DNA from 4 places in the Bradyrhizobium sp. WD16 genome. Region 4 is predicted to be linked to each of the others. Evidence: predicted binding sites of a transcription regulator. Region 4 holds the regulator's gene; each other region holds the start of a gene.
The links. Region 4 encodes PhoB, which activates phosphate uptake and scavenging genes when phosphate is short. Its sites were predicted from a motif close to TGTCATNNANCTGTCAT; they were not measured.
Positions count from the first base shown of each region.

Region 1: the regulator PhoB is predicted to act here: its motif matches at 4,264-4,280, upstream of DB459_RS13320 (1-acyl-sn-glycerol-3-phosphate acyltransferase).
Region 2: the regulator PhoB is predicted to act here: its motif matches at 2,631-2,647, upstream of ugpB (sn-glycerol-3-phosphate ABC transporter substrate-binding protein UgpB).
Region 3: the regulator PhoB is predicted to act here: its motif matches at 5,521-5,537, upstream of DB459_RS23685 (esterase-like activity of phytase family protein).

Region 1 covers NZ_CP028908.1:2,865,363-2,873,155, reverse strand. Annotated here, with positions in the region: gene DB459_RS13340 (pyridoxal phosphate-dependent aminotransferase) at 100-1,302, opposite strand; gene DB459_RS13335 (glycosyltransferase family 87 protein) at 1,657-2,892, shown strand; gene DB459_RS13330 (glutathione S-transferase family protein) at 3,111-3,740, shown strand; gene DB459_RS13325 (hypothetical protein) at 4,015-4,185, shown strand; gene DB459_RS13320 (1-acyl-sn-glycerol-3-phosphate acyltransferase) at 4,544-5,383, shown strand; gene DB459_RS13315 (DUF1501 domain-containing protein) at 5,749-7,014, opposite strand; gene DB459_RS13310 (DUF1800 family protein) at 7,018-7,793, opposite strand, start outside.
Region 2 covers NZ_CP028908.1:1,837,708-1,845,500, reverse strand. Annotated here, with positions in the region: gene ugpE (sn-glycerol-3-phosphate ABC transporter permease UgpE) at 1-270, opposite strand, end outside; gene ugpA (sn-glycerol-3-phosphate ABC transporter permease UgpA) at 321-1,202, opposite strand; gene ugpB (sn-glycerol-3-phosphate ABC transporter substrate-binding protein UgpB) at 1,232-2,563, opposite strand; gene DB459_RS08500 (CaiB/BaiF CoA-transferase family protein) at 2,872-4,080, opposite strand; gene DB459_RS08495 (GIY-YIG nuclease family protein) at 4,204-4,479, opposite strand; tRNA gene DB459_RS08490 (tRNA-Ala) at 4,562-4,637, opposite strand; gene DB459_RS08485 (TIGR02300 family protein) at 4,702-5,100, opposite strand; gene aroA (3-phosphoshikimate 1-carboxyvinyltransferase) at 5,305-6,642, shown strand; gene cmk ((d)CMP kinase) at 6,639-7,277, shown strand; gene rpsA (30S ribosomal protein S1) at 7,644-7,793, shown strand, end outside.
Region 3 covers NZ_CP028908.1:5,140,659-5,148,451, reverse strand. Annotated here, with positions in the region: gene DB459_RS23705 (inorganic phosphate transporter) at 1-830, shown strand, start outside; gene DB459_RS23700 (peptide chain release factor 3) at 898-2,514, shown strand; gene DB459_RS23695 (hypothetical protein) at 2,591-3,208, shown strand; gene DB459_RS23690 (uridylate kinase) at 3,261-3,908, opposite strand; gene DB459_RS23685 (esterase-like activity of phytase family protein) at 4,111-5,475, opposite strand; gene DB459_RS23680 (extracellular solute-binding protein) at 5,608-6,390, opposite strand; gene DB459_RS23675 (tripartite tricarboxylate transporter substrate binding protein) at 6,429-7,421, opposite strand; gene DB459_RS23670 (NnrU family protein) at 7,653-7,793, shown strand, end outside.
Region 4 covers NZ_CP028908.1:2,319,382-2,327,174, reverse strand. Annotated here, with positions in the region: gene apaG (Co2+/Mg2+ efflux protein ApaG) at 232-624, shown strand; gene DB459_RS10730 (Hsp33 family molecular chaperone) at 919-1,947, opposite strand; gene argF (ornithine carbamoyltransferase) at 1,965-2,903, opposite strand; gene DB459_RS10720 (aspartate aminotransferase family protein) at 2,903-4,108, opposite strand; gene DB459_RS10715 (GcrA family cell cycle regulator) at 4,566-5,075, shown strand; gene phoB (phosphate regulon transcriptional regulator PhoB) at 5,306-6,007, opposite strand; gene phoU (phosphate signaling complex protein PhoU) at 6,022-6,738, opposite strand; gene pstB (phosphate ABC transporter ATP-binding protein PstB) at 6,765-7,595, opposite strand; gene pstA (phosphate ABC transporter permease PstA) at 7,592-7,793, opposite strand, start outside.

The DNA.
Region 1 (7,793 bases), 550 kb from region 4:
CTGGAACAATCCGACTTGGGTCGCAAAAACCGTGGGAACGGTTCAACTTAAAGACGATTCAACGGCGGGAAAGCCGCCCGCGGCGTGTCCTGCGCGGTGTTACCGGAGATTGCCGCAGAACCGCTGGATCCGCTTGCAGGCATCCTCGAGATCCGAGGTCTTTGTGGCATAAGAGATGCGGAATGCCGGGCCGAGGCCGAAAGCCGAGCCCTGGACCACCGCGACCCCCTCGCTCTCCAGCAACTCGGTCACGAAATCTTCATCGCTCTTGAGGGTTTTGCCGGAGGGCGTCGTCTTGCCCATGGTGCCGGCGCAGGACGGATAGACATAAAATGCTCCTTCCGGCCGCGGACAGCTGATGCCCGCCGCCTGATTCAGCATCGAGACCACGAGGTCGCGCCGTTCCTTGAACACCCGGTTGTTCTCGGGGATGAAGTCCTGGGGTCCGTTGAGCGCCTCGACCGCCGCCCACTGCGAAATCGATGACGGGTTGGACGTCGATTGCGACTGGATGGTCGCCATCGCCGTGATCAGCTCGCGCGGGCCGCCGGCATAGCCGATGCGCCAGCCGGTCATGCAATAGGCCTTCGACACGCCATTGACCGTCAATGTGCGGTCGAACAGGCGCGGCTCCACCTGGGCCGGGGTGGTGAATTCGAAGTTGTCGTAGACGAGGTGCTCGTACATGTCGTCGGTCATGACCCAGACATGGGGGTGCTTGAGCAGCACGTCGGTCAGGGCCTTGAGCTCGGCCTTGGAGTAGGCAGCGCCGGTCGGGTTCGACGGCGAGTTCAGGATCAGCCACTTGGTCTTGGGCGTGATCGCGCGTTCGAGTTCGGCGGGCTGCAGCTTGAAGCCATGCTCGGCGGTGCAGACCACCGGCACTGATTCGCCGCCGGCCAGTGCCACCATTTCCGGGTAGCTGACCCAGTAGGGCGCCGGGATGATCACCTCGTCGCCCGGATTCATGGTGGCCATCAGGGCGTTGTAGAGCACCTGCTTGCCGCCGGTGCCGACGATGACCTGATTCGGCACATAGGTGAGGCCGTTCTCCCGCTTGAACTTGGCGATGATCGCCTCCTTCAGTTCGGGCAGCCCGTCGACCGCGGTGTACTTGGTCTTGCCGGCCTCGATGGCGTGGATCGCCGCCAGCTTGATATTGGCCGGGGTGTCGAAATCAGGCTCGCCCGCGCCGAGGCCGATGACATTGCGGCCTGCCGCTTTGAGCTGCCGCGCTTTATCCGTTACCGCGATGGTCGCGGACGGCTTCACACGGGCGAGCGCGGCAGACAGAAAAGGCATCATGGTCTCCTTGCGAAATCAGGGCCCTGTGGGCTCCCGGGATCGGTTTTCGGGCAGGGCCGCACCCTAAAGCGGGCATCGCCGCACCGCAAGAAACTTTGGAAATTGCGCCAAAATCCCCCGCGGCTAACAAAGCCTTAAACGCGCAGCCCGTAACGTTTGCGCAACAATCGGCAAGATCCCTAGTGTGGCGTCTCGCAATTGCCTATGCCCTTCGCGGCAACCCTCTCGTAGGCAATTGCGAGACATAAGCCACCCTAGCACTTTGATTTTGCTAGTGTCCCTATGTCTCCGAATGACCGTGCGAGCGTGAGGCAAACGAAGCGGTCATTCGGAGACGGGACACTAGGGCGAATGGATCATCTTCGGCATGCAGTGCGGACCGGCGCCTGGCTGACGCGGGCGCGCTTGCGCAACTATAGCCTGATGCTGCTCGCCATGGCGGTTGCCGCGCTGACGATCTGGGCGGCGATGGCCGACCGTCTCGTCGACCGCAACGGCAAGCCCCTGGGAACGGATTTTTCCAGCGTCTACGCAGCAGGTGCCCTGGTCTATCAAGGCCGCGCCACCGACGCCTATGACCCCGCCCGCCAGCATGCGGCCGAAAAAGCCGCGTTCGACGGGCGCGAGGTGCCGTTCTACGGCTGGCATTACCCACCGTTCTTCTTCGCTGTGGCCGCGGCAGCGGCGGCCCTGCCCTATGGCCCAGGCCTCCTGCTCTGGCTGCTGCTCAGCGGCACGGCCTACGGAATCGCAATTCGCGCAATTGTGCCGGCGCCCGTTCCGGCGCGCGACGTCTGGCTTGCCGCCTTCGCCTTTCCCGCCGTCTTCGTCAATATCGGCCATGGCCAGAATGGCTTCCTCACGGCCGCCCTGCTCGCCGGTGCACTCTGCGCCCTCGAGCGCCGTCCGCTGCTCGCCGGAGCGTTGTTCGGGCTGCTCGCCTATAAGCCGCAATTCGGCATTCTGATTCCCATCGCCCTGGTGGCTGGCGGTCATTGGCGCGTCATTGCCGCGGCCGCCGCCGCCATCGCTGCCCTGGTGGGGGCGACGCTCATCACCCTGGGCAGCGATGTGTGGCGCGCCTTCGCCGCCTCGACCACCTTCACGCAAACGATCGTGCTCGAACAGGGCGGCACCGGCTGGGCCAAGATCCAGTCGCTGTTCGCAGCGATGCGAATGTGGGGTGCCGGCGTGCCAACGGCCTATGCGATGCAGGCTGTGCTTGCCCTGGCTCTCGCATCGAGTCTCGCCTGGCTCTGGCACAGCCGGGCGAGCGGAGCACTGAAGGCAGCGGCACTGGCGACGGCCTGCCTGCTCGCCACCCCCTACGTACTCGACTATGACCTCGCCGTGCTCGGGGTCGCCATTGCCTTCCTCGTTCGCCATGGCCTCGACGAGGGCTTTCACGATGGCGAGATCAGCCTGCTCGCCGCGGCCTGGACAGTGCCGCTGCTGGCGCGCGGCATCGCCGACGCGGTTCTGATCCCGATCGGCTTCGCCACGGTCGCGGCGCTTTATGTCTTCACGTTGCGCCGCGCCATCTTCGGCTCGCGTGCAGGTCTGAGGGTACTACTCGCGCATCCGTGATGCCGCTGCGCGGGAAACAATTGTGCTGCGCAGCGCAGCATTCCTAGCAAGCCCCCCTGTTTGGGATCGCGGGGGTTGCAGGCCGTCGGCCCTCGGCCCATTCTCGACCATCGTCACCGGCCCCCTTACGGCCGATTCCATCAGGCGGTCCGATTAAATGATCGTCGGACCCGCCGCTGAACACCCGAGCCGCGGGTGTGAGACACAAGCGCCGTCCGATGTACAAGCTCTTTACAATGCAGCACTCTGGAAACAGCTACAAGGTTCGCCTCGCGCTGGCGCTGCTCGACGTGCCTTACGAAGCCATCGAGATCGACATCCTCAAGGGCGAAAGCCGCACACCGGAATTCCTGGCGAAGAATCCGAGCGGCCAGGTTCCGCTACTTGAGGTTGTTGAGGGCCGCTATCTCGCCGAATCCAACGCGATCCTCTGGTATGTGGCAGCGGGCAGCGCCCTGGCGCCGGAGAGCCGGCTCGACCGGGCCGACATGATGCGATGGATGTTCTTCGAACAGCACGCGCTCGAACCCAATCTCGGCGCCGCCTATTTCTGGCTGTCGCTGGTCAAAGGCGGGCGCGAACTGCATGCCCATTCACTCGAAGACTGGACCGAACGGGGGTATCGCGCGCTGCAGGTGATGGAGCATCACCTGCGCGACCGGTCCTATTTCGCAGCCAGCCAGCTTACGGTCGCCGACATCGCGCTCTACGGCTACACCCATCTCGCCGGCGAATGCGGTTACGACCTGTCCGGCTTTCCGGCGGTGGGAGCCTGGTTGCGTCGCATCGAAGGGACGCCGCGCTTCGTGCCGATGCTGTCTTCTGCGGCGAACGCAGCCGACGGCTAGTGTCCTGTCTCCGAATTACCGCTCCATTTGCCTCATGCTCGCACGGTCATTCGGAGACATAAGGACACTAGCAAAATCAAAGCGCTAGTGTGGCGAGACGCCACACTAGCGCGGTGGATCTGATGCTCGTATCAGCATCGCAGCGAATTCGTCGTACGAGCGTCCGCTCCGATTGAATCGGAGCGGAGAAGGCTCCAGTGCCGCCACAATCTCGGCGGCGCCCTGAGGCACCTTGGCCCGCGACTGATTCGTCTGGGCAGCCAAAGGTTTACTCATGTCCCGGCCGTCGGCCTCTCGGCACGGCTTCGACCATCGCCGCGTTCTCGCCGCCTCGCATCGCTGCAGCATCGTTGCGGCATCGCTGGCGATCGGCTCGCTATCGCTCGGCCTGATGGTCGCCCTCACGGTGCTGTCGATGCGGATCGCGGCGACGATGCCGGCGTGAGCCACAGCCGGCGTCAGCAAACCGGGCTTCTGAGAAACGGCGCGGCAGGACCGGGCAAGCTGTGGATGCGGCCCCCGATGTCATTAACCCGAAACAAGCCTCAGGTAGCGTTTCAGCGCGTCGAAGACCATGTCCCCGACGGGCTCTGCGCCGCCGGGTGGGGGCAGCTCCGCGTCCCGCCACCGGCTTTCGCTTTCGCCGGATCTGCCATCGGCGGTCCTTGCCGGCTCCGCATCCCGGCAGGACCGCCCTTTTTCTCGGTCTGTTGCAGTTTCGCGTCTGTCGCAGTGGGTATCCAGCGCCGCCCGTTCTGCGCTACATCGTCACGGAACCTCATCCGCCTCGCGCCAATGAAGCCATGATCCGCCTGCCCTTCCAGTTCATCACCCTGGTGCTGCTGACCCTGGCGCTGCTACCGTTCCAACTCGCGGGGCTGCTGTTTCGCTCACCGCTGCAACGCCTTGTGCCGCAGATCTTCCATCGCGGCGTCTGTGCCCTGCTCGGCATCCGCATCAACCAGATCGGCCGCCGGTCCGCCAACGGACCGCTGCTGATCCTCTCCAATCATGTCTCGTGGCTCGACATCATCGTTATCACGGCGACGACCCCGGCCGTCTTCGTCGCCAAGCACGAAGTGGCGTCGTGGCCGGTGTTCGGCTGGCTGGCCAAGCTGCAGCGCACGGTGTTCATCGAGCGCGAGCGGCGGCACAAGACCGGCGAGGCCGCCGCCGCCATGGCGAACAGACTGAGCGGCGGCGACGCGGTGGTGCTGTTCGCCGAGGGCACCTCCAGCGACGGCAACCGCGTGCTGCCGTTCCGCTCGGCGCTGGTCGGCGCGGTCCATCACACCCTCGGCAATTCCGCCCATCACGACAGCGTCACGGTGCAGCCGCTCTCCATCGCCTATACCGGGATCGGCGGCGTGCCGACGGGCCGCGCCCTGCGCGATCGCCTCGCCTGGTATGGCGATCTCGAACTGATCCCCCACATGCTCGGTGTGCTGCGCAGCGGTGCTGTCGATGTCACCGTGAGCTGGGGCGAAGCCGTCGCCTATGATGTCTCTGCCGATCGCAAGGCGATCGCCCGTGCCGCCGAGACCGAGGTTCGGCGCATGACCGCAGCGGCGCGGCGCCGCCCCGGCCTCGCTCCTCCCGCGCCGCAGCCCGCCCCGTCTTCCGAGCCGGCGCTGGCGACCTGACGGCCCTCAACACGGCGAAACCACTGCCCGCCGTCGAGGCGGTGAGCTAGTGTGGCGTCTCGCAATTGCCTACCGCCTTTGCGGCAAGCCTCTCGTAGGCAATTGCGAGACATAAGCCACACTAGCACTTTGATTTTGCTAGTGTCCCGATGTCTCCGAATTACCGTGCGAGGGTGAGGCAAACGAAGCGGTAATTCGGAGACAGGACACTAGTGTCCTGTTTCCAACGTTCGTAGAAGCGCCTGCTGCAAAGGAATACGAACGCTGAAAACGGGACACTAGCTCGGCGGAGGACTCCGTTCCACCGCAGCAACGTCGATGATGCACGCCGCTGTCGCCGCTCAGGCGATCAGGCGATCAGGCGATCAGGCGATCAGGCCGCGAACCGGCCGGACGGCCTCGCTCTCGGGGAAGACCGCACTCGCCAGCACCCGCTCGCTCAGGCCGAGATGGTCCTGCAGCACGCCCTTGACGATGCCGCGCAGGTCAGTGGTCGGCTTGAGATCGCGCCCCTCGTAGAGGCTGGCCGCAGCAAGGCCCGGCCAATCGGCGATGACACGCCCGCCCTTCACCGCGCCGCCGGCAAGCAGTGCGATGGTGCCGGTGCCGTGATCGGTACCTTCGGTGCCGTTGATGCGCGCCGTGCGGCCGAATTCGGTGGCGACGACCACGACCGTATCGTTCCAATGCCCGCCGAGGCCGCTCTCGAAATCGGCCAGCGCGCCGTCCAGCCCGCCGAGCAGTTGTGCCAGCCGTCCCACCGGACCGCCTTCGTTGGCATGGGTGTCCCAGCCATCGAAGGCCAGCGCTCCGATCCTCGGGCCATCGTCGGCTGCCATCAGGCGGGCAGCGCCGCGCGCGGCAACCCGCATCGCATCGATCCCGGGCTTGGGCCTCATGGCATCTTCGTCACGCTTGGCGATCCTGTCGATCTGCACGCCCTGGGCGAAGGCCGCCGCCAGCGCCGGGTCGCGGTGCTTGTAGAGATCGAGCAGGCGCATGATGGTGTCGTCGTCGGCCTGCGGCATGGCCGCGGGCGCCCAGCCCACCGTGGGCGCGGCGCCGCGCAGCACCAGCGGCGCCACCGGCCCGATGGCGAGCGCGCTCGCGACCGGAGCGCCCCGTGGCAGCGCCGCGACGACGCGATTGAGCCAGCCGGACTGCACCCGGCCGGGCCCCGGAAAGCCGCTTTCGAGGACGTCCTGGCCGTCGAAATGCGAGCGCTCGCGATAGGAGGTCGCGACCGCATGCACCACCGCCGCCTTGCCGTCGCGATACATGCGGGCGAATTCCGGCATCGCCGGATGCAGGGCGAAGAAGGAATCGAGCGGCAGCGCTGCGTGCGAGCCGTCGCGGCTCAGGGCAATGGCGCCGTGGAGGGCGGCATAATCAGGATCGCCGAGCGGCGCCACGGTGGCAAGACCGTCGAGCGCGCCGCGCAGGATGATGACGACGAGGCGCGGATCGCGCGCGCCGGCGGCGCGGGCGAATTTCGGCAGGTACGCCCAGGCCGCGAAGCTGACGCCGCCGAGCAGCAGCGATCGCCGCGTCGTGCGGAAGCCGCGGCTGGCTTCGTCCTCGGTGCTCCCGGCCTGTTTCGGCCCGAACGGCTCGATCCCGAACGGCGACATGGCTCACCTCCTCTGGAATTCCGGCGACATCAACAACAGCGCCAGCGCCTGCTGGCGCGATTCGGCGCGGCCGACCGTCTGCCGCGTGTCGCTTGACGCGGCGGATCCGGCAACGATCTCGAGCAGGTCGCGGGCATCGACGGTGTCGGCGATACGCGAGGCGATCTGCGCCGAGACATCGAGCCTCAGCTTCAGCCCCTCGGGCGAACCCCAGGCCGCGACGGTGTCGGCGAAACCATTGGGCCCCGGTGGTCCCCAGAGCGGTTCGCCGAGCATGTTGAGCGGGCCGAGATAGCGGCCCGGCTCTTCCGGGATGCGCGACAGCAGCCGTCCGGACGCAACCAGGAATTCATAAGGGCTGCGCAGCTTGGTGAGCGGCGCCTGCCACGCCTCGTCGGAATCGAGCAATGCCAACGTCATCGCATGCAGGTCGCCATCTGTGGTCGCGAACACCTGCGCCAGGGTTCCGACCAGCGCCTGCGGCGGATCATCGGCGATGAAATGGCGGACGAATTTCGTGGCGATGAATTTCGCGGTGGCCGGATGGCGGGCGATATCGGCGAGCGCCGCTTCGCCCTGGGTCACGCCGGTGTCGGCATAGGTCCGGCGCAGCAGCGTCTGCGGCCCCGGCTGGTGAGCATTGGCGTTGAACGCGAAGCTGCCCGGCTCGCCCAGCTTGCCGTCGCGACCAGCGAAGGTCCATCCGGTGATGATGCGCGCGAGGGTGGTGACGTCCTCCTGGCTGTAGCCGCTGCCGACCCCGAGCGTATGCAGTTCCA
Region 2 (7,793 bases), 480 kb from region 4:
GAGCGCGATGGCCATGGCCATGACGAGGGAGTTGAACAGCATGTGGCCGACCGGCTCGCGGGTCGAGCCCTTGGTGCCGACGAACAGCGTGCGGGCGTAGTTGTCGATGAAATGGCTGCCGGGCAACAGCGACATCTGGCCGTTGGCGATCGCGGCATTGTCCTGGGTCGAGGCGACGATGGCGAGATAGACCGGGAAGGCGACGATGGCGATGCCGATCCACAACACGAGATGGGCGACGAGACGCCGGATGCCGACCTGTTCGACCATGACCTACCCTGCCCGTTGCCGTTGCCGTTGCCGTTGCCGTCGCCGCGCCATCAGTAGGTCACCCTGCGCTCGACATAGCGGAACTGGATCGCGGTGAGCGCGATCACGATGGCCATCAGGATCACCGACTGCGCCGCCGACGAGCCGAGATTGTTGCCGAGCAGCCCGTCGAGATAGACCTTGTAGACCAGCGTCTCGGTGGCCTTGGCCGGGCCGCCGCCGGTCATGGCGTCGATGACGCCGAATGTGTCGAAGAAGGCGTAGACGATGTTGACGACGAGCAGGAAGAACACCGTTGGCGTCAGGAGCGGAAAGGTCACGGTCCAGAACCGGCGCATCGGCCGCGCCCCGTCGATGGCGGCCGCCTCCATCACGCTCCTCGGGATCGCCTGCAGCCCGGCGAGGAAGAACAGAAAATTGTAGGAGATCTGCTTCCAGGCGGCGGCGAGCACCACCAGCGCCACGGCCTGGTCGCCGTTGAGCAGCGGATTCCAATCGATGCCGAGCGCCCGCAGTCCGCGGGACAGCACGCCGAGGGAGGGGTGCAGCATGAACAGCCAGAGCACGCCGGCCACCGCCGGCGCCACCGCATAGGGCCAGATCAGCAGCGTGCGATAGATGGCGCCGCCGCGCAGCGGCTTGTCGGCCATCACCGCCAGCAGCAGCGCCGCCGACAGCGATAGACCGGCGATCGCGGCCGAAAAGGCGAAGGTTCGCAGCACCGCTTCGCGATATTCGTCCTGGGTGAGAAGGTCGGCGTAATTCTCCAAGGCGACGAAGCTCGTCGACAGGCCGAAGGCGTCCTGCAGCAGGAAAGATTGCCACACCGCCTGGACCGCCGGCCAATAGAAGAAGACCAGGATGACGACGAGCTGCGGCGCCAGCAGCAGCCAGGGCAGCAGGCGCGAATGGAAGACTGACTGCTTCTCCATGATGCTGCGGCGGACTTAGTGTCCGCCGATCACTTCGCCACGGTGCGCTGGAACTGGCGCAGCATCTGGTTGCCGCGCGACACCGCGGTGTCGAGCGCGTCCTTGGCCGGCTTCTTGCCCGCCAGTGCCGCCTCGATCTCTTCGGCCCAGACGTCGCGGAGCTGCACCATGTTGCCGAGCCGCAGGCCGCGCGAATTCTCGGTGGGCTCCTTGTTGGTCAGCTCCTTCAGCGGGGTCTCCAGATAGGGCGCCTCCTTGTAGAAGCCGAGCTCCTTGGCCTTGGCATAGGCCGCCCTGGTGATCGGCAGATATCCCGAGGCCTTGTGGATTGCGACCTGGCGGTCGGTGTCCGACAGAAAGGCGAGGAATTTGGCGACGCCGCGATATTCCGTCGGCGACTTGCCGCCCATCACCCACAGCGAGGCGCCTCCGATGATCGAATTCTGCGGCGCGTCCGGCATGTCCGGATAGTAGGGCATCGGCGCGTTGGTCCAGTCGAACTTGGCATTGGCGCGGACCTGGCCGAAGAAGCCCGACGAGGTCAGGAAGATCGGACATTCGCCCGAGGTGAAACGCCCCTCGGCATTGTTGGTGCGGCCCGAATAATCGTAGGTCTTGTCCTTCTGCAGCTCGATCAGCGTCTGCAGGTGACGGATCTGCAGCGGGCCGTTGAATTTCAGCTCGGTGTCGAAACCGCCGAGGCCGTTGGCCTTGGTCGCGAGCGGCACGTTGTGCCAGGCCGAGAGCTGCTCGAGATTGGCCCAGGTCACCCAGGCGGTGGAGAAGCCGCAGGTGGTGTAGCCGGCGGCATGCAGCTTCTTTGCGTCCTCGAAGACCTCGGGCCAGGTCTTGGGGATCGTGTCGATATTGGCCTTCTTCAGCGCGTCCTTGTTGATCCACATCACCATGGAGGAGGAATTGAACGGGAAGGACAGCATCTCGCCCTTGGAGGTCGAGTAATAGCCGGTGATGGCCGGCAGATAGGCTTGCGGATCGAACTTCTCGCCGGCTTCCTGCATCAGCTTGTAGACCGGCTTCACCGCGCCGGTGGCGGCCATCATGGTGGCGGTGCCGACCTCGAACACCTGCAGGATGTGCGGTGCATTGCCGGCGCGGAACGCGGCGATGCCTGCATTCATGGTGTCGGGATAGCTGCCCTTGTAAGCCGGGACGATCTTGTAGTCGCTCTGCGAGGCGTTGAACTCTTCGGCGAGCTTGACCACGACGTCATTGTTGGCGCCGGTAAGCGCATGCCACCACTGGATTTCGGTGACCGCCTGGGCCGGCGCCGGCAGCGCGGCGGCAGCCAGAGCCACGACGATCGATGTGGTGAGGCCGAGGCCGATCCGGCGCTTGGACATCCGGCGCTTTGACATGACGTGTTTCCCCCTGCTCCGCCCTGCGAAGCGCCGCTTATTGCGAGCTTTCGCGACAGTTCGATGACGGATGGTAAGGGCGGGGCGTCTTGAACGCAAAGCGGAAATTCGCCGGTCTGGTGGAGCGAATGTCAAATCCTTAGCTCCACCAGCAAGTTGATCATGCGAGTGGTCCTTCGATTCCAACATTTGCAAACACGCCTGCAGAAGCGGGATGCGAATGTTGGAATCGAACCACCCGATCGGGCCGGCGAATGGCGGGGCAAAAGGCCTGGAGCGTTTCGGCGTGTCGTTCAGCGCCGGCGTTCGGGGCAGACCGCGCCCTTGGCGACGAGATCGGCAATGTCGCCTTCGGAATAGCCGAATTCGCCGAGCACCTCCGCGGCATGCTCGCCGAATTTCGGCGGGGTGCGGCGCAGGCTCGCCTCGCTGCGCGAGAAGCGGATCGGCGAAGCGACGCCCTTGTACCAGTCCTTTTCGAGGACATCGCCGCGATAGGTGGCATGGTCGCTCTGCAGCGCCTTGTCGATCGACTGCACGGGGCCCGCGGGCAGCCCGGCCGACAACAGGCGGTCGCACAGCGGCACGGCGTCGAACTGGCTGAACACCGCTTCCAGTTCGGTGCGTAGCGCGGCGCGGTTGAGGACGCGGTCGCGGTTGCGGGCGAAGCGCGGATCGTCGGCGAGCTCGGGCTTGCCGATCTCCTTGCACAGCTTGCGGAAGGTGCCGTCGTTGCCGACGCCGGTGAAGATCTTGCCATCGCGCGCGGCGAAGATGGCGTAGGGCGCGAGATTGGGGTGCTCGTTGCCGGTCAGCGACGGCGGCTTGCCGTGCAGGAAGTAGTTCGCCGTATGCGGATGCATGATGGCGAGCCCGGTCTCGAACAGCGTGGTCTCGAGGAACTGGCCGAGTCCGGAGCGCTGGCGTTCGGCCAGCGCCATCAGGATGCCGACGGTCGCGAACAGGCCGGTCGAGATATCGACCAGCGGCACGCCGATGCGCATCGGGCCGCTCTCCGGCGAGCCGGTGGCGGCGATCATGCCGGTCATTGCCTGGATGATGGCGTCGTAGCCCGGATTGCCGCCGCGCGGGCCGTCGGCGCCGAAGCCGGAAATGCGGCAGTGGATCAGGCGCGGGAATCTGGCGCGGAGCACGTCATGGCCGATGCCCCACTTGTCGAGCGTGCCGGGCTTGAAATTCTCGATCAGCACGTCGGCGCCCTCGAGCATCTTCATCAACACCTCGCGGCCGCCGGGCGAGGCGAGATCGAGGCCGATCGAGCGCTTGTTGCGGTTGATGCCGATGAAGTAGGCGGCGTCGCCGTCGTGGAAGGGAGGTCCCCATTCGCGAACCTCGTCGCCGGCGGGCGGCTCGACCTTGATGACGTCGGCGCCGTGGTCGGCGAGCAGCTGGGTGCAATAGGGGCCGCCCAGCACCCGTGTGAGATCGATCACGCGCAGGCCGGCCATGGCCCCCGCGCCGGCCGCAGCTTGTTCAGTCATACCGTCCATCCCGATTGGCGAATGTCATGAGGATCAGGCTTTATCGCCCGCGGCGTGGGCGAGCCAGCCGATTTCGATCATGGCGCAATGCCGCTCATGCGTGGTTCGGGCGAGGCCGAAGCCTCAGGGCTGGATCGAGGGGGAGGGAGCGGGCAGCGCGGTCAGCCGCTTCTTGGCGAATGCCCGCCCGGAGTGCGACTTGAGATATTTCTCGAACGCCAGCGCTTGGGTCTTATCCGGGAAAGCGCAATACCAGATCAGTTTCCACGGCTTGAATTTGTTCGTGTGCGTGGATTTTCCGACGTTGTGATCGGACACGCGGCGCTTCAGGTCGGTGGTCGCCCCGATATATTCCTGTTCAGGGAAATTAATGCTGCGAATGATGTAGACGTACCACATCGCCCGTCGTCGCCCTTCGGGCTATGCCGGGCACGCTTCGCCTTCGGCTGCGTGGCGGTGCCACGCAGCCGAAGGCGAAGCGTGGTGGAGCCAGGCGGGATCGAACCGCCGACCTCTTGCATGCCATGCAAGCGCTCTCCCAGCTGAGCTATGGCCCCGAAGTGGGACGCCGACGAAATCAGCCGGCGCGCGGCGAGTGTGTTTCACACTTCCGAAGTAATCTCAAGTCTCTTCGTCGCCGGAAACGTCGCCGATGATGTCGGTGACGTCTTCGTCCCCTTCTTCCTCATCGGGAATGAAGGTCGAATCGTCCTCTTCGTCATCGAGGGTGTCGTCGATCTCGATATCGTCCTCGGATTCGGGCAGCGCCGCGGCCACCTTCCCGGTCGATTCCTCGGCGTCGGCTTCCTCGAGCGAGACGGTCTCGAGCTCCGCGGCCTCCGGCGCCAGTTCGTCCGACGGGGCGCGGGCAGCGTCGCTGCGGACGCGCGACGGCGCCACCGGCGCGATCGGCACGACTTCTCCGGTATAGGGCGAGATCACGGGGTTCTTGTTCAGGTCGTAGAACTTCTTGCCCGTGGTCGGACAGATGCGTTTGGTTCCGAGCTCGGATTTGGCCACGTCGCGGTCCTGGATTGTCCTGGAAATTCGGTGCTTCACTTGGCGAGTCACAGGACCGCTGTCAATAGCGGGATGTGTCATGGCCCGCGCGGATCGTGACGCGGCGGTCCCGCCGTGATACGGAGCGCGCCGCGTCGGAGCACAAAGTCGGGTGCCGGGCGCATGTCCGCGCCGAACCATCGGGTCAGCAGAAAGGCCTCCATCTTGACACATTCCGCCGCGCCGCGCCCGCTGCAGTCGCGCCGGGGAGCCGCCCTGAACGGCACCGCCCGGGTACCGGGCGACAAGTCGATCTCCCACCGCGCCCTGATTCTCGGCGCGCTGGCGGTCGGCCGGACCCGGATCTCCGGCCTGCTCGAAGGCGAGGATGTGCTCAACACCGCCAAGGCTATGCGGGCGCTCGGCGCCACGGTGACGCGGCTGGAGGACGGCGCCTGGGCGGTCGACGGCGTCGGGGTCGGCGGCCTTGCCGCGCCCGCGGAGCCGCTTGATTTCGGCAATTCCGGCACCGGCTGCCGGCTGGTGATGGGCGCTGTTGCGGGTTGCCCGATCACCGCGACCTTCGACGGCGATGCCAGCCTGCGCAAGCGGCCGATGCGCCGCATCCTCGAGCCGCTGGAGTTGATGGGCGCCAGGGCGCTGCAGATGGCCGAGGGGGGCCGGCTGCCACTCACCCTGCAGGGCGCGCGCGAGCCGTTGCCGATTACCTATCAGAGCCCGGTGGCCTCGGCCCAGATCAAGTCGGCGGTGCTGCTGGCTGGACTCGCGGCGCCGGGAATCACCACGGTGATCGAGCCCGAGGCGAGCCGCGATCATACCGAGCGCATGCTGCGGCAGTTCGGCGCCGAGGTGGTGTCGACGCCGTCCGGCACCCATGGCCGGCGCATCGCCCTCACCGGCCAGCCGGAATTGGCTGGCGCCCCGGTGGTGGTCCCGGCCGACCCGTCGTCGGCGGCCTTTCCGTTGGTGGCGGCACTGATCGTGCCCGGCTCCGAGGTCCTGCTCACCGAAGTGATGACCAATCCGCTGCGCACCGGACTGTTCGCCACCCTGCGCGAAATGGGCGCGGTGATCGAGGAAACGCCGCGCGGCGGCGATGCCGGTGAGCCCATGGCCGATCTGCGGGTGCGCGCCACCGGCCTGCGCGGCGTCACCGTGCCGCCGGAGCGTGCCCCCGCGATGATCGACGAATATCTGGTGCTGGCGGTGGCGGCGGCCTTCGCCGAGGGGCGTACGGTGATGCGCGGCCTGCATGAATTGCGGGTCAAGGAATCCGACCGGTTGGCTGCGACCGCCGACATGCTTCGCCTCAACGGCGTCGCGGTCGAGATCGAGGGCGACGACCTCATCGTCGAAGGCCGTGGCGCGGTCGCCGGCGGCGGCGTGGTGAAGACCCATATGGATCATCGCATCGCCATGTCGGCCCTGGTCATGGGGCTGGCGGCGCAGAAGCCGGTGGGAATCGATGATTCCAGCTTCATCGCCACCAGCTTCCCGGATTTCGTGCCGATGATGCAGCGCCTGGGGGCGGATCTGTCATGATCATCGCCATCGACGGGCCCGCCGCCTCGGGCAAGGGGACCCTCGCCAGGCGACTCGCCGCCCATTACCGCTTCCACCATCTCGATACCGGCGTGATCTACCGCGCGGTCGCCCGGGCGTTGCTTGAAGCCGGCGCCGACCTCAATGACGAGGATCGGGCGGCTGCCGCCGCCGAAGATCTCGATCCCGCCGCCTTTGACGATCCGGCGCTCAAGAGCCAGCGGGTCGGCGACGCCGCCTCGGTGGTCTCGGCCCTGCCCCGGGTGCGGGCCGCGCTGCTCCAGTTCCAGCGCCGCTTTGCCGCCCAGCCGCCCGGTGCGGTCCTTGACGGCCGCGACATCGGCACGGTGATCTGCCCCGAGGCCGACGTGAAGATCTTCGTGGTGGCCGATGCGGAGGTGCGGGCGAGGCGCCGGACCCTGGAGGCGCTGGAGCGGGGCGAGGCGGCCAATGAGGCCGAGGTGCTCGCCGACATCCTGCGGCGGGACGCCCGCGACAGCGACCGCGCCACGGCGCCCCTGAAGCGGGCGGAGGATGCGCACTTGCTGGATAATAGCCATTTGGATATAGAAGGCGGCGTCCGGGCCGCCATCGCAATTGTCGAGGCCGTCCGAGCGGGCCGGTCCGGGGTCTGACGCCCTGGCCGATGTTGGAGGAATGCCCGCTCACGGTCTCTGGCGCGATGGCACTGGCTCTCTTGATTGAACGGCCTGACTGATTGAACGGCCTGATGGCCCCCTCGATCGGTCTCCCCTCGGTCTTAGGGTGATCGGCTTTTGGGCGCGGTTCGCCTGAACTCCCGGATGAAACTTTAGCAATCGCGAAACTTTAGCAATCGCATTGAACGCGCAGGCATTCAGCCGGCCCGTTCCGCATCTCGTCCGGCGGCTCCTCCGCCGCCGTGCTGCGGGGCGGTCGCCAAGGTTTTTGCGGACCCTGGCCCTGCGCGCGCGATGCGCCCGAAACCCGAACTGCCGGCAAGACCCGCATCTGGAGAACAAATGGCTTCCACCACCACCAGCTCTTACAATCCCTCGCGCGATGATTTCGCCGCGATGCTCGACGAGTCCTTCGGCGGCACCGGCCTGCAGGAAAGCAGCGTCGTCAAGGGCAAGGTCGTCGCGATCGAGAAGGACATGGCCGTCATCGAC
Region 3 (7,793 bases), 2.8 Mb from region 4:
TCCTGTTCTTCGGCCTGCATGTCGCCACCACGCTGGGCACCGGGATCATCGATCCCGGCATCGTCGATCCCCAGGTGATCTTCGCCGCGCTGGCCGGCGCCATCGTCTGGAACATCGTGACCTGGGGCCTCGGCATTCCCTCGTCGAGCTCCCATGCCCTGATCGGCGGCCTGATCGGCGCCGGCTTCGCCAAGGCCGGCCTCGGCGCCATGGAGTGGACCGGCCTGAGCAAGACCGTGCTCGCCATCGTGCTCTCGCCGCTGCTCGGTTTCCTGCTCGCCCTGGTGCTGGTCGCGGTGGTGTCCTGGCTGTCGGTGCGCTCGACGCCGTTCGCGGTCGACCGCGCCTTCCGCACCCTGCAGTTCGTCTCGGCCTCGCTCTATTCCCTCGGACACGGCGGCAACGACGCCCAGAAGACCATGGGCATCATCGCGGTGCTGCTCTATTCCCAGGGCTATCTCGGCAGCACGTTCGCGGTGCCGTTCTGGGTGGTGATCGCCTGCCAGACCGCCATGGGGCTCGGCACGCTGTTGGGCGGCTGGCGGATCGTCCGCACCATGGGCAGCCGCATCACCCGTCTGACCCCGATGCAGGGCTTCTGCGCCGAGACCGGCGGCGCCGTCACCCTGTTCCTGGCGACCTGGCTCGGTGTCCCGGTCTCCACCACCCACACCATTACCGGCGCCATCGTCGGGGTGGGCGCGGCGCGCCGCACCTCGGCGGTGCGCTGGAACGTGGCAAGTTCGATCGTGGTGGCCTGGGTGATCACGATCCCGGCGTCCGCCTTCGTGGCCTTCGCCAGTTCCCTGATCGTTTCGGCGCTGCGCTGACGACAAGGCCCCATCTTGGGCCCGAACCCTTGATCCGGCCGCGTTTTCTTGCGACACGCATGCCGCCATGTCCGAAATCGTTTTGACCCAGGAAGCGCCGTCAGGCCCGCTCGCCGCCGAAGTGGCGCGGCGGCGGACCTTCGCCATCATCTCCCACCCCGACGCCGGCAAGACCACGCTGACGGAGAAGCTGCTGCTGTTCGGCGGCGCCATCAATCTCGCCGGTCAGGTCAAGGCCAAGGGCGAGCGCCGCAACACCCGTTCGGACTGGATGAAGATCGAGCGCGAGCGCGGCATTTCCGTCGTCACCTCGGTCATGACCTTCGAATTCGAGGGGCTGGTCTTCAACCTGCTCGACACGCCGGGCCACGAGGACTTCTCCGAGGACACCTACCGGACGCTGACCGCGGTCGATTCCGCGGTGATGGTGATCGACGCCGCCAAGGGCATCGAGGCGCGGACCCGCAAGCTGTTCGAGGTCTGCCGGCTGCGCGACATTCCGATCATCACGTTCATCAACAAGATGGACCGCGAGAGCCGCGATCCGTTCGACCTGCTCGACGAGATCGAGAAGACGCTGGCGCTCGATACCACGCCGATGACCTGGCCGGTCGGCCGCGGCCGTGATTTCGTCGGCACCTACGACATCGCCACCGGCGGCATCCGCCTGCTCGAGGGCGGCGGGGCCAAGACCGGCGCGGCCGAGCAGATCGCCATCGCCGATCTCGCCGCGCGCAACCCCAACCTCGACGCCGCGGCGATCGAGGACGAACTTGCCCTGGTTACCGAGGCCTGCAAGCCGTTCGACCTCACGGCCTTCCGCGAGGGCCACCTGACTCCGGTCTATTTCGGCAGCGCGCTACGCAACTTCGGCGTCGGTGACCTGCTGGAGGGGCTCGGCCGCTACGCGCCGCCGCCGCGCGCCCAGGACAGCAACCTGCGCAAGGTCGAGGCCGACGAGCCGAAAATGACCGCCTTCGTCTTCAAGATCCAGGCCAATATGGATCCAAATCACCGGGATCGCATTGCATTTGCAAGGCTTTGCTCTGGAAAGCTCACGCGCGGCATGAAGGCGAGGCTAAGCCGCACCGGCAAGCCCATGAGCCTGTCGGCGCCGCAGTTCTTCTTCGCCCAGGACCGTGCCCTGGCGGAGGAGGCCTTCGCCGGCGACGTCGTCGGCATTCCCAACCACGGCACGCTGCGCATCGGCGACACCCTGACCGAGGGCGAGGAGCTGACCTTCGTCGGGGTGCCGAGCTTCGCGCCGGAAATCCTGCGCCGGGTCCGGCTCACCGACGCCATGAAGGCCAAGAAGCTGAAAGAGGCGCTGCAGCAGATGTCCGAGGAGGGCGTCGTCCAGGTGTTCCGACCGCGCGACGGCTCGCCCGCCCTGGTCGGCGTCGTCGGCCAGCTCCAGCTCGACGTGCTGAAAGCGCGGCTCGATGCCGAATACGGCCTGCCGGTCGATTTCGAGATCAGCGAATTCTCGCTGGCGCGCTGGATCTCGGCGGCCGACCGCAAGCAGCTCGACGCCTTCGTCAACACCAACGGCTCGGGGGTCGCCGAGGACGTCGACGGCGACCTCGTGTTCCTGGCGAAGAACCAGTTCTATCTCGACTATACCCGCGAGCGCTCCGAGGGCATCGTCTTCCAGAACGTCAAGGACGTGAAGAAGAAGGGCTGAGCGCAGGTCTGACGCAGGCTTGAATTGCGCTTCCGCCGGGCGCTCCTACCTGTCGGGGATGGAGACCGGATCCCCGATGCCGTCCTTGCGCCTGGTCGCATTTCTGCTCGCGCTCGTCCTCGCGACCTCCGCGGCCGCGAGGGTGCGCCGGCCGCCGCCCGATCCCAGCCCGTTCGCCCATGCGCCCTGCAGCGTCCTCGACAATCGGCCGTGCACGCCGAGCGTCTGCAGCCCGCTCGAGCGCGGGCCCTGCAGCCCCGAGATCGACTATCCGATCGGCCAGGACCTGCACCTCACGGTGCTGAGCGTGCCGGCGGACACCGACGCGGCGGGATACCAGCGGCCCGACCACGACCTCGACACCATCTCCGACCTGTTCGCCATGCTGCGCTCGTGCTGGGCACCGCCGGACGGCGAGGCGGCACGGCCCGGGATGGAACTGGCGGTGCGCTTCAGCCTCAGACGCGACGGCAGCCTGATCGCGCCGCCACGCGTGACCTATGCGACGCCGCAGGCGCCGAAATCGGCGCGCGACGACTACCGGCAGGCGGTATCGCGGTCGCTCGGCCATTGCGCGCCGCTGCCGCTGTCGAAAGGCCTCGGCGGCGCCATCGCCGGCCGGCCGATCATGGTGCGCTATGTCGACAACCGCAGCGAGGCGAACGGCACGGAGCGGAAATCGGCGCAGCCGTGAGGCCGCGCCGGTCCGTGACATGGGTTACCGGTCCGACTTCCGGATGCGCTGACTAATTCCGTACGATCATGCTCGGCCATTCAAGGTCGTCGTTGTTGAACACAACGTCTGCTGTCGCTGCCGGTGCGCAGAGTTTCTCGTACAGATCAAAAGCTGGTCGGTACCTCGTCGCATAGAGCTGGCTTGCGGCCTCGATGCCGCCCAACGCGCCGGCGTCACGCTGGATGCCCCTTTGCTCGCAGCGTTGCTGCGAAGCCAGAACAAAGATGACGAAGTCCCATCCATCGACGAGCTCAGGGCGCTGAAGAAATGTTCCATCAACAATGAGAACGGCATCGGTGGGCGCGGTCTGAGCCGGCTGATCGAGAGGGCAATCATTCGCCAGGTCAAATGAGGCGGTGCGATATCGGCGATCTCCGTCCGGCCCGAGCGGATCCAGGAGCAGTCGCCTCACGGCCAAGAGATCGCGTGAATCATAGTAATATCCCTCGGGGGAATGCCGGCCGCGCGCATAGCGTTCGGCCTTTGGCCGATGAAAACCGTCGATCGACGTTCGGATGACCGGCCCGCCAGCCCGTTCTACCAACGCAGCAATCTCATTCGAGAAGGTCGTTTTCCCGGACGCCGTGCGGCCATCTACCGCTACGCGTAGTGGTCGCCCGATCGTCTTGTCGGCGATAAACGAGGCGAGCGTGGCCAACAACTCCCTTCGCGCAACAGGGGGGCTGCGATCGCAAGACTGGTTCGACATGTTCATTCGCTGCGAATGCCGAAAAGTTGGGCTCACTTGTTTGGAGTCAAATTCGCACGGAAGCGAGTTGAACGAAAGCAACGAACACGGTGGCGCGGAGCAGAAACCGGCGCAGCCGTGAGGCCGCGCCGGTGGTTTGGATCTGCCGGGCTTACTTCGCCTTGAGGAAGTCGCCGACCTCGAGCAGCACCATCTCGTTGTCGTCGGCCTTGTTGGGCTCGCGGCTCGACGAGAACGGCAGGTTGTTGTCGTTGCCGACGATGATGTGGGTCGGATCGACGACGTCGACATTCTCGATGGTGAAGAACGGGAAGGTCAGCACGCCATTGTTGAGCGGCTTGCGGGCCTTCTTGTCCGGGTCCTGGATCTTCATCAGGTCGATATAGCCGATCTTGCGCACGGCCTTGCCGACATTGGCGTCGGAAAGCTCGATCTTGTAGACGCGCTTGAACTTGGCGAGATCCGGGAAACAGTCGGCGCCGCGCACGCCGCTCGCGCAGGCCTTGTCGGCGGTGCCTTCGCCGTTGTCGCGCTCGATGACGAGGCCGGTGGTGCCGTCGATGATGTTGAAATCGCCGATGGCGTTGCCGTTGGCTTCGAAGCGGTAGTACCAGAAGCGGCCGGTGAATTTCTGCGCGGCGACGTCGAATTCGAGGATGCGCGAGGCCTCGTTGCCGTCCTGCCTCTCGAAGTCCTTCTTGTCGGCGTCCCACAGCGGCCCCTCGAGCAGGCCGTAGAGGAACTTGCCGTCCTTGCTGGCGGCGAAGCCCTCATAGCCCTTGGAGCGGCGCAGGTTGACGTTGGTGTAGGTCAGGCCCGGCGCGCCCGGCGAGGCAGCGGCATAGTGATCGGGCGAGCGCACCGGCTTGCCGTCGGCGAGCGTCTCGAACACCGCCTGGATCTTGCCGGTGAGGTCGGCCTTGATGACGTAGGGGCCGAATTCGTCGCCGATCCACAGCGTGTCGCCGATGATCTGGAAGCCTTCGGTGTCGAAATCGGCGCCGGTGAGATAGCGCTTCCCGGTGCCTTCATGGACGATGCGGAACGGCACCTTCTTGTCAGGGTCGTGCAGGAAGATGGTGCCGAGATGGGTCCATTTGCCGCTCGCGAAGTCGATGGTCCAGTGATTGAGGTAGAGCATCGAGTCCGGCGAATTGGCCTTCGCGCCCATGCCGTTGTCGGTGATGATCCAGAACGAGCCGTCGCTCATCACCTTGATGCCGGAATGACCCTGCAGCGGCTGGCCCTTGAACGGCAGCTTGACGCCGGTGTCGCGCTCGTAGGACTTGCCCATCACCGAGCCGATCGCCTCATTGCGTTTGCCGGTGGTGTACTTGCCCGAGGTCTTGAGATCGACGGGCGCGTCGGCCGGGGCGTCGATGAAGCTCTCGGCCGGCAGCACGGCATGGCCAGCGAGCTTCGCCGGGAATTCCTGCTGGGCGAGAGCGGGCGCGGCGAGGGCAAGGCTCAGCGCGGCGCTGGTGAGAAGGGTCGTGGTGAAGGTGTTGCGGATCATGGCGGCCCCGTGGGTGGTGGAACCGGGCCTTTGTGGGGACCTTGCATGACGGAGCCATTACGGCGCCATGGCGGCGCGATGAAAGCCGCCGTCCGCGACTGCAGGTCGCGGACCTTTGGCCCTCGGGCAGCTCTACTTCGCCGCCGCGATCGGATCGAGCCCGGTCTTCTTGAGGACCGGCGCGGCAGCCGGCGAGGCGAGGAAGGCGATCAGGGCGCGGCCGGCGTCGGGCTCGCGGGCGCCGCTGGCGAGCGCCGCCGAGAACATCGTGATCTTCTGCACCGGCTCGGGAAGCGGGCCGACGAGATCGACGCCAGAGACCGCCAGCAGCTCGCTGACCTGCTGGAAACCGAGTTCGCTGTCGCCGCGGGCGACGCCCCTGGCCACCGGCTCGGCCGGAATCTTTTTCGCCTTGTCCTTCATCTCTTCGGCGATGCCAAGCTTGGCGAACAGTTCGGTGCCGACATAGACGCCGCTGGCGCTGTCGGAATAGGCCACCGACTTGGCCGCGAGCAGGGTCTTCTTGAGCGCCTCGGGCGTCGAGATGTCGGGCTTCGGCGCGCCGGCCCGCACGGCCATGCCAATTGGCGAGCGCGCGATGTCGACGCGGCTGTCCCTGATCACCTTGCCGTCATCGATCAGCCTGCCGAGCGCATCGCCCACCATGATCAGCACGTCGGCCTGCTCGCCGCGGGTGAGCCGCACCGGGATCGCATTCTGCGTGGTGCCCATGGAGGGACCGTAGGCCGTCACCACGGTGTGGCCGGTCATGCGCTCGAATTGCGGCACCAGCTCCTTGTAGGCGGCGCTCACCCCGCCGGAGATCATCACCTTGATCTCGGCAGCGCCGGCGACCGAGCTGGCGGCAAGCAGCAGAACGGTCGCGCCGAACAGCGCGCGCAGCAACGGCTTCATGGATGGTCCTCCCGAATTTGCTTCTTATGTGTCGTCGATCAGTTGATGCGGATCTCGCTGGCCTTGATGACGTCCGCCCACAGCTTCTTCTCGGCCGCCATGCGCGCCTTGACCTCTTCCGGGGTCGAGGGCACCGGCTCGATCAATTGGGTGCGGAGCTTCTCGCGCACCTCGCTCTTGCGCAGCGTCTCGCCGACCTCGGCATTGATCCTGGCGATGATCGCGGGCGGCGTGCCGGCCGGCGCGATCAGCGCGTTCCAGGCATCGGATTCGACGTCGACGCCGCTCTCCTTCAGCGTCGGCACGTCCGGCAGGAAAACCGAACGCTTGGGCGTCGTCACCGCCAGGATCTTCACCGCGCCGGAGGCGAGCTGCGGCGTCACCGCGATCGCCGCCACGCAGGCGGCCTGGACGTCGCCGCGGATCACGGCGGTGACCGCCTGGGGCGAGCTGCCGTATGGCACATGGACCATCCGGCCGCCACCGGCCTTCTGGCCGATCGCCTCCATGCAGAGCTGCGACAGCGAACCGGCCCCGATCGAGGCGTAGCTGAACTTGCCGGCATCCTTCTTCAGGAGCGCGACGAATTCGGCGACGGAATTGACGCCGAGGCTCGTCGGCACCACCAGCACGCTCGGCAGCGCCGTCAGCATGGTGATCGGTGCGATGTCGCGATCGGGATCGTAGGGCAGCTTCGAGAACAGCAGGGCGTTGATCGCGAGCGGTCCGCCGAGGCTGATGCCGATGGTCGAGCCATCGGGCTCGGCCCTGGCGACGACGTCGGTGCCGGTGTTGCCGGAAGCTCCGGGCTTGTTCTCGACGATGAAATTGATGCCGGGATGACGGGCCTGCAGATCCTCGGCGAGGACACGGCCGACCATGTCAGGGGTCGATCCCGGTGCGAAGGGCACGATGATCCGCACCGATCTGGTCGGCCAATCCTGCCCGGCGGTGTGTCCGGCCGTCTGTGCGGCAAGCGGTGCGGTGGCCAGCAGCAGCAGGGCGATGGCGGCGGAGGCAGTCTTGATCATGATGCGGGGAGTCTCTCGCAAGGCGGTTGTCGGTTCTGGTCGGCGGCGGCCGTGAGGCGCATCGTCCCGGCCGGTGCAAGGCGGGTTTGGCGTTGGCCGGCCCGCGTCAAGGTGATAGCGGAACGCGTGGCGGGCGGACTATAACAAGCCGCCCGCGGGGGACAAACGTGTCGCAATCCCAGGTGGGTGGAAAACGGATCAACTGCGGCCCGGACCGGCGGGGGTGAAACCATGGGACTTGCGGGACTTGTATTGGGGCTGGCGCTGTTCATCGGTTCTCACGGACTGACCACGAAGCGCGAGCTGCGGGCCGATCTGATCAAGAAGTTCGGCGAGAGCGCCTACAAGATCGTCTATTCGCTGGTCTCGCTC
Region 4 (7,793 bases):
CCTTCGCCGTTACATGCCGCCCTCGGGACCGGTTGTCACGACCAAAAACCAACAATGTGAGTTCACCTCTGGTTCAGCAGGGTAGGTGCCGATAGTGGCGCGGGCGACGCCTTCAAATCAGCGGCACAAGGCTGACACTGCGACAAAAATAGCGCACCATGGCGGGACGATGACGATTGCCGATCCTTCCGGGTCGGAGATACAAGGAACTGGTCGGAGACGAAGGAAAAGATGTACCGCGCCGTAACCCGCCAGATCGTGGTAACCGTGCAGCCGAACTTCATGCCGGAGCGTTCGTCCACGGACAAGGGCCAGTATTTCTGGTCCTACACCATCGTCATCGTCAACTCCGGCCCCGAAACCGTCCAGCTCAAGACCCGCCACTGGGTGATCACGGACGGCAACGGCCGCCGGCAGGAGGTGCGCGGCGAGGGCGTGGTTGGTGAACAGCCGGTGCTGGGACCCGGCGAGCGCTTCGAATACACCAGCGGAGTTCCGCTGCCGACGCCCTCCGGCTTCATGTCCGGACAGTACGAGATGATGAGCGAAAACGGCGATCGCTTCGACATCGACATCCCGCTGTTCTCGCTCGACAGCCCCGACGACAGGCGGACGCTCAACTAGTGTGGCGTCTCGCAATTGCCTACCGCCTTTGCGGCCAATCTGTTGTAGGCAATTGCGAGACATAAGCCACATTAGCGCTTTGATTTTGCTAGTGTCCTTTATGTCTCCGAATTACCGTGCGAGCGTGAGGCAAATGGGGCGGTCATTGGCTTATGTCTTGCACTTGCCTACAGGAGCCTGCCACAGGAAGGGTAGGCAATTGCGCGACGTCGCACGAGCTGGATGCCGATTGCCGACGGGACCATGCTCCCATCCGAGAGCCGAAGCGCCCGGAGACCGCAGCCCTGTACGGCTTTACGGCTGGGGATCCTCGCCCGCGCCTTCGACGCCGGCCTCCTGGGGGGTGAATTCGTAGACGGTGCTGCAGAACTCGCAGGTGACCACCACCTTGCCGTCTTCCACCATCTGCGCCCGATCCGGCAGCTCGAAGCTGTTGAGCATGGAGGCGACTGCCTGGCGCGAACATGAGCATTGCGCCAGCACGGGCTGCAGCGGAAACACCCGCACGCCGCGTTCGTGAAAGAGGCGGAAGGCGAGCCGCTCACCGGACAGATCGGGGTCGATCAGCTCGACATCCTCGAGGGTGCCGATCAACGACTGACCTTCCGTCCAGGCGTCGTCTTCGGAGACCTGATGAGGCTCCGTGCCTTCCGGCGCATCGCCAGGATGCAGGTCCGCCTGCCGCGCCCGCTCCGGCGCCTTGGGCAGGAACTGCAGCAGCATGCCGCCGCCACGCCAACGATGGCGCGGACCTTCACCCGAGCGAAACTCCTCGCCAACGGCAAGCCGGACCTTGGTCGGGATCTGCTCCGATCGCAGAAAATATTCATGGGCGGCGTCCTCCAGCGTACCGCCGTCGAGCGCCACGAGTCCCTGGTAGCGCCGCATATCGGAGCCCTGATCGATGGTCATCGCCAGATGGCCGTGACCGAGCAGTTCGCCGGCGCCGAGCCCCGGCTTCAGCCGCGCACTATCGAAACGCGCGTAGCCGCGCAGCCGATCCGGCAATACATAATCGACGACGATCATCGACACCGGCCCGTCGGTCTGGGTCTGCAGCAGGAACCTGCCGTCGAATTTCAGCGACGAACCCAGCAAGGTAGCGAGCACGATGGCTTCGCCAAGCAGCTTGGCTACCGGTTCGGGATAAGCGTGCTTGGTGAGGATCTCGTCGAGCGCGGGGCCGAGCCGGGTCAGACGACCACGAAGGTCCAGTGCCGACACTTCGAACGGCAGCACGGCGTCGTCGACCGGAGTCGCCGAAGGCGCCCGCACCGTTCCATTGTCCTGCGTGCCGTCGTCCTTGATATCGCGATCTGCCATGCCTTGCTCTGCCACGCTCAGGCGACTGCGTCAAAGCACCAGGCGAGGATTCCCTTTTGCGCGTGCAGACGGTTTTCCGCCTCGTCGAACACCACCGACTGGGGACCGTCGATCACCTCGTCGGTCACTTCGTCGCCGCGATGCGCCGGCAGGCAATGCATGAACAGCGCATCCGGTTTGGCCAGCGCCATCAACTCGGCGTTGACCTGATAGGGGCGCAGCAGGTTGTGGCGGTGCTCGCCGTCCTTGTCCCCCATCGACACCCAGGTGTCCGTGACGACGCAGTCGACGCCGCGCACCATCTCCTCGGCATTGGTGCCGGCCACGATGTCCGCGCCGCTCGCCTTGATCCAGTCGCGGAACGCCTTCTTGGGCGCGAGCTCCGGGGGCGTGGCGATCCGGAGCTGAAACTTGAAGCGCTCTGCCGCATGGGCCCAGGAGGCCAGCACGTTGTTGTCGTCGCCGGTCCAGGCGACGGCGCGCCCGGTGATCGGGCCGCGACGCTCCTCGAACGTCATGAGATCGGCCATGACCTGACAAGGATGCGAACGCCGGGTCAGCCCATTGATCACCGGCACCGTGGCATGCGCAGCAAGCTCGAGCAGCGCATCATGGTTGAGGATGCGGATCATGATGGCATCGACGAAGCGCGACAGCACCCGCGCGGTGTCCGCGATGGTCTCGCCGCGCCCGAGCTGCATCTCCTGGCCGGTCAGCATGATCGGCTCGCCGCCAAGCTGACGCATGCCGACGTCGAACGACACGCGGGTCCGCGTCGACGGCTTCTCGAAGATCATCGCCAGCGTCTTGTTGCGGAGCGGCCGATCCGGCGACGCTTCGTCCCGGGCCTGAGCGGCCTTGAGGCGCGCCTTCATGGCCGCGCCAGCGTCGAGCATCGCACGCAGTTCTTCAACCGGCAGTTCGTTGAGATCGAGGAAATGACGCGGCTTGCTCATCAGACGGCTTTCCGCTTCAGCTGTTCGGACAACGACGTGCAGGCGCGCTCCAGGCGCCCCATGGCATCATCGATCTCGGCTTCGGTCACGATCAGCGGCGGCAGCAGCCTGACCACATTGTCGCCCGCGCCGACGGTGAGGAGCTTCTCGTTGCGTAGCGCCGCGACGACATCGCCGGCGGGAACGACCGCCTTGAGGCCGATCAGCAAGCCGTCGCCGCGGACTTCGCTGACGATATCGGGATAACGATCCACCAGCGAGCCGAGCTTCTGCTTCAACAGGCCCGAGATCCGCCGCACGCGGTCCATGAAGCCGGGCGCGAGCATGACGTCGAGCACCGCGCCGGCGGCGGCGATCGCCAGCGGATTGCCGCCAAATGTCGATCCATGGGTGCCGGCGGTCATGCCGGCAGCCGCCTTGGCCGTGGCGAGGCAGGCGCCGATCGGGAAGCCGCCGCCAAGTGCCTTGGCGAGCGCCATCACGTCGGGGATCACGCCGGTGTGCATATACGCGAACAGATCGCCGGTGCGCCCCATGCCGGTCTGCACTTCGTCGAACACCAGCAGCACGTCATTGTCGTCACAGAGCTGGCGCAGTGCCTTGAAGAAGCCCTGCGGCGGCGAACGCACCCCGCCCTCCCCCTGCAGTGGCTCGATCAGGATCCCGGCGGTATGCGGGCCAATGGCGCGCTTGACGGCATCGAGATCGCCGAGCGCCACCTGGTCGAAGCCGTCCACCGGCGGGCCAAACCCTTCGAGGTATTTCTGCTGGCCGCCCGCGGCGAGCGTCGCCAGGGTGCGGCCGTGGAAAGCGCCCTCGAAGGTAATGATGCGATACCGCTCCGGCTTGCCCTTGGCCGCCTGATATTTGCGCGTGACCTTGATCGCCGCTTCCATGGCCTCGGCGCCGGAATTGGCGAAGAAGACGTAATCGGCGAAGGTCGCAGCACACAGCCGGGCCGCGACCTTGTCGCCATCGGGGCTACGGAACAGATTGGACATATGCCACAGCCGCGCCGCCTGGGCCTGCAGCGCCGCGACCAAATGCGGGTGGGCATGGCCGAGCGCGTTCACCGCCACGCCGCTGGTAAAATCGAGATAGCGCTGACCGTCGGTGCCGTAGAGCCAGACGCCTTCGCCACGTTCGAAGGCGAGGTCCACCCGTGCGAAGACCGGCATCAGATGCGAGGTGGCGTTCGTGCTCATGGCGACGTCCGAGTACCCAATTCGGGCAGAAAATACCGACAGACCCGGTGGGCCGGTGGCGGCCAAACCGCGAGATCAGACGATAAGCCTGCCCCTGAAACAAAACGTGCCGCCTCCGCGGGCAGCACGTGATGAACATTCTATTGGCGGCAGGGAGGGTGTCAACTCGGCAGTGATGCCCAAAAGCCGCAGAAAAAACCGATTCGCGCATTTGTCACGGAGAAGGTGTGGACGCCGAGTCCAGCGACTCTTGCGCGTGAGTCACGCCATATTGTAGCGTTTTGGGCGTCGGATACGACATCTCGTTGTAGGCGGTTCAGATCCCTATTGGTCTTGGTCAAGGCGTAAGCGCCCGGTTGCGAAACAGCGACCGGCGAGGGTCAAGGGATTCTGCCGTCAGGGATTTTGACAACTGCAGTCGCCCCGGGCCCGGGGTGCGCACGAAGGGATTAATGCGATGACGGTAATGGGTTGGACCGACGATCGCGTGGAACAGTTGAAGAAGCTGTGGGAGGCCGGCCTGTCGGCCAGCCAGATCGCGGCGGAACTCGGCAACATCACCCGCAACGCCGTGATCGGCAAGGTGCACCGGCTCGGGCTGTCGGGCCGGGCCAAAAGCCCGTCCTCGGCGGCGCCGCGGCAGCGTAAGGCGCGTCCCGCCCAGCACATGATGCGGATCTCGCGCCCGATCGCCCGCGGCAACACCGCGCTCGCCCATGCTTTCGAGGTCGAAGCCGAGCCCGATCCCGTGGCTATCGACAACGTGGTGCCAATGAGCCAGCGCCGATCGCTGCTGGAGCTGACGGAAGCCACCTGTCACTGGCCGGTGGGCGACCCGGGCAGCACCGACTTCTTTTTCTGCGGCGGCAAATCATTGAACGGCCTGCCCTACTGCGCCCATCATTCGCGCGTCGCCTATCAGCCGGCGAGCGACCGGCGGCGCGACCGCCGGCCGAGCGGGAAGTGAGATAACGTACAGCGCGGCGCGGACCTCGAGGCCGAGTGCGAGACATGAGCCGCACTCGCTTTTTATTTTTTTGCGAGTGTCCCTCTGCGAATGACTGTCGCAGCCTGGGGTCCCTCGGAGAAGACGACAACGGCGCCCGCGGGCGCCGTTTTTGTTTTGCTATGTCTTATTTTGCTCACCTGCTCAGACGATTTGTCGAGCAGCGCTCCGGCGTGGCCTGACGCCCCGCCTCACTCGACCTTGGCGAAACGATCGTCCAGGGCATAGCCGGCACCGCGAACCGTGCGGATCGGATCCTGCTCGCGGCCGACATTGAGCAGCTTGCGCAGCCGGCCGATATGCACGTCGACCGTACGCTCGTCGATATAGATATCGCGACCCCAGACGCCGTCGAGCAACTGCTCGCGGCTGAAGACGCGGCCTGGATGCTCGAGGAAGAACTCGAGCAGGCGATATTCGGTCGGTCCAAGATCTATCGGCTGGCCGGAGCGGGCGACGCGGCGCTTGTCGCGATCGAGTTCGATGTCGCCAAAGGTCAGCACCGTGGCCAGCCGCTCGGGGCTCGCTCGCCGCAGCAGACCACGGACCCGCGCCAGCAGTTCCGGCACCGAGAACGGCTTGACGATGTAGTCGTCAGCGCCGGTGGCGAGGCCGCGCACGCGCTCGCTCTCCTCGCCGCGCGCGGTCAGCATGATGATCGGAAGCTGTTTGGTCTCCGGCCGTGCGCGCAGGCGCCGGCAGAGCTCGATGCCCGACAATCCCGGCAGCATCCAGTCCAGCACCACGAGATCGGGGATACGCTCCTTCAGGCGGGTGTCCGCCTCGTCGCCGCGCGCGACCGTCTCGACCTCATAGCCTTCGGCGTCCAGATTGTAGCGCAGGAGCGTGGCCAAGGCCTCTTCGTCTTCAACCACCAGAATTCGAGCGCCCATGTCGTCTCCGTCGATCAGTTGCCGGGAGCCGAGGGAACAAAGGCGGTCATGTCGCCCTTCGGGCGCTGATCCACCATCTGCTGCCCCTCGACCATGTAGAAAACCGTTTCGGCGATATTGGTCGCGTGGTCGCCCATTCGCTCGATGTTCTTGGCGCAGAACATCAGATGCATGCAGAAGCTGATGTTGCGCGGATCTTCCATCATGTAGGTGAGCAGTTCGCGGAACAGCGAAGTGCAAATCGCATCCACCTCCTCATCGCCCTTCCATACAGCCATGGCGGCGGGAAGATCATGGGCGGCATAGGCATCGAGCACCGCCTTGAGCTGCGACTGCACCAGATTGGCCATGTGCTCGAAGCCCCGGATCAGCTTGAGCGGGTGGAAATCGCTGTCGAGCGCGCTGACGCGTTTTCCGATGTTCTTGGCAAGATCACCGATCCGCTCCAGATCCGTGGCGACACGCATGGCGCCGACGATCTCGCGCAGGTCCACCGCCATCGGCTGGCGACGGGCGATGGTCAGGACCGCGCGCTCCTCGATCTCACGCTGCATCCGATCGAGTTCGCCGTCATTGACGACCACTCGCTGGCCGAGAACGACGTCACGCCGGACCAGGGCATCGACCGAATCGACAATCTGGCGTTCGGCGAGACCTCCCATCTCGGCGACCTGCCGCGTCAGTTCCTGCAGATCCTGGTCGAAGGCTTTGCTGGTATGTTCGAAGGCCATAATGTTCTCCTGCGCCTTGCGGCGCCTCAGCCGAAACGGCCGGTGATGTAATCCTGTGTCCGGCGGTCCGACGGCGTGGTGAAGATCTTGGTGGTCGGGCCGAACTCGATCAACTCGCCGAGATACATGAACGCCGTGAAATCGGAGACCCGCGCCGCCTGCTGCATGTTGTGGGTGACGATCACGATTGTGTAGTCGTCCTTCAATTCGTCGATGAGTTCCTCGATCTTGGCGGTCGAGATCGGATCGAGCGCCGAGCAAGGTTCGTCGAACAGGATGACCTCCGGCCGCACCGCCACGGTGCGGGCGATACAGAGCCGCTGCTGCTGACCGCCCGACAGGCTGAGGCCGTTGGCGGAAAGCTTGTCCTTGACCTCCTCCCACAGCGCTGCGCGCCGCAGCGACTGCTCGACCCGCTCGTCGAGATCGCTCTTGGAGAGCTTCTCGTAAAGGCGGATGCCGAAGGCGACGTTCTCATAGATCGACATCGGGAACGGCGTCGGCTTCTGGAACACCATGCCGATCCGGGCACGCAGCAGGTTGAGGTCGAGCCCCGGCTGCAGGATATCGATACCGTCGAAGTCGACGTGCCCGGCTGCGCGCTGGTTCGGATAGAGATCGTACATCCGGTTCAGGATACGCAGCAACGTCGACTTGCCGCAGCCCGACGGGCCGATGAAGGCCGTGACCTTGTTCTCGTACAGAGACATCGAGATGCTCTTGAGCGCCCGCGCCTCACCGTAGAAGAAATCGAGGTCGCGCAGCGCGATCTTGGGCTTGAGCGCGCTCAGGTCCAGCGGCGGTTGCGCCGGGTTCGGGGCGGAGGATGATGACGGCGTCGCTGTGGCGAGGTTCATGACGACTTCCTTGCTCCGGTCAGCGCCCGCGCAACGATGCTGAGCGCGAGCACGGACAGCGTGATGATCAGGGCGCCGGTCCAGGCCAGTTTCTGCCAGTCCTTGTAGGGACTGAGGGCAAACTGGAAGATGACGGCCGGCAGGCTCGCCATCGGCGCGTTGAGGTTGGTGCTGTAGAACTGGTTGTTGAGGGCTGTG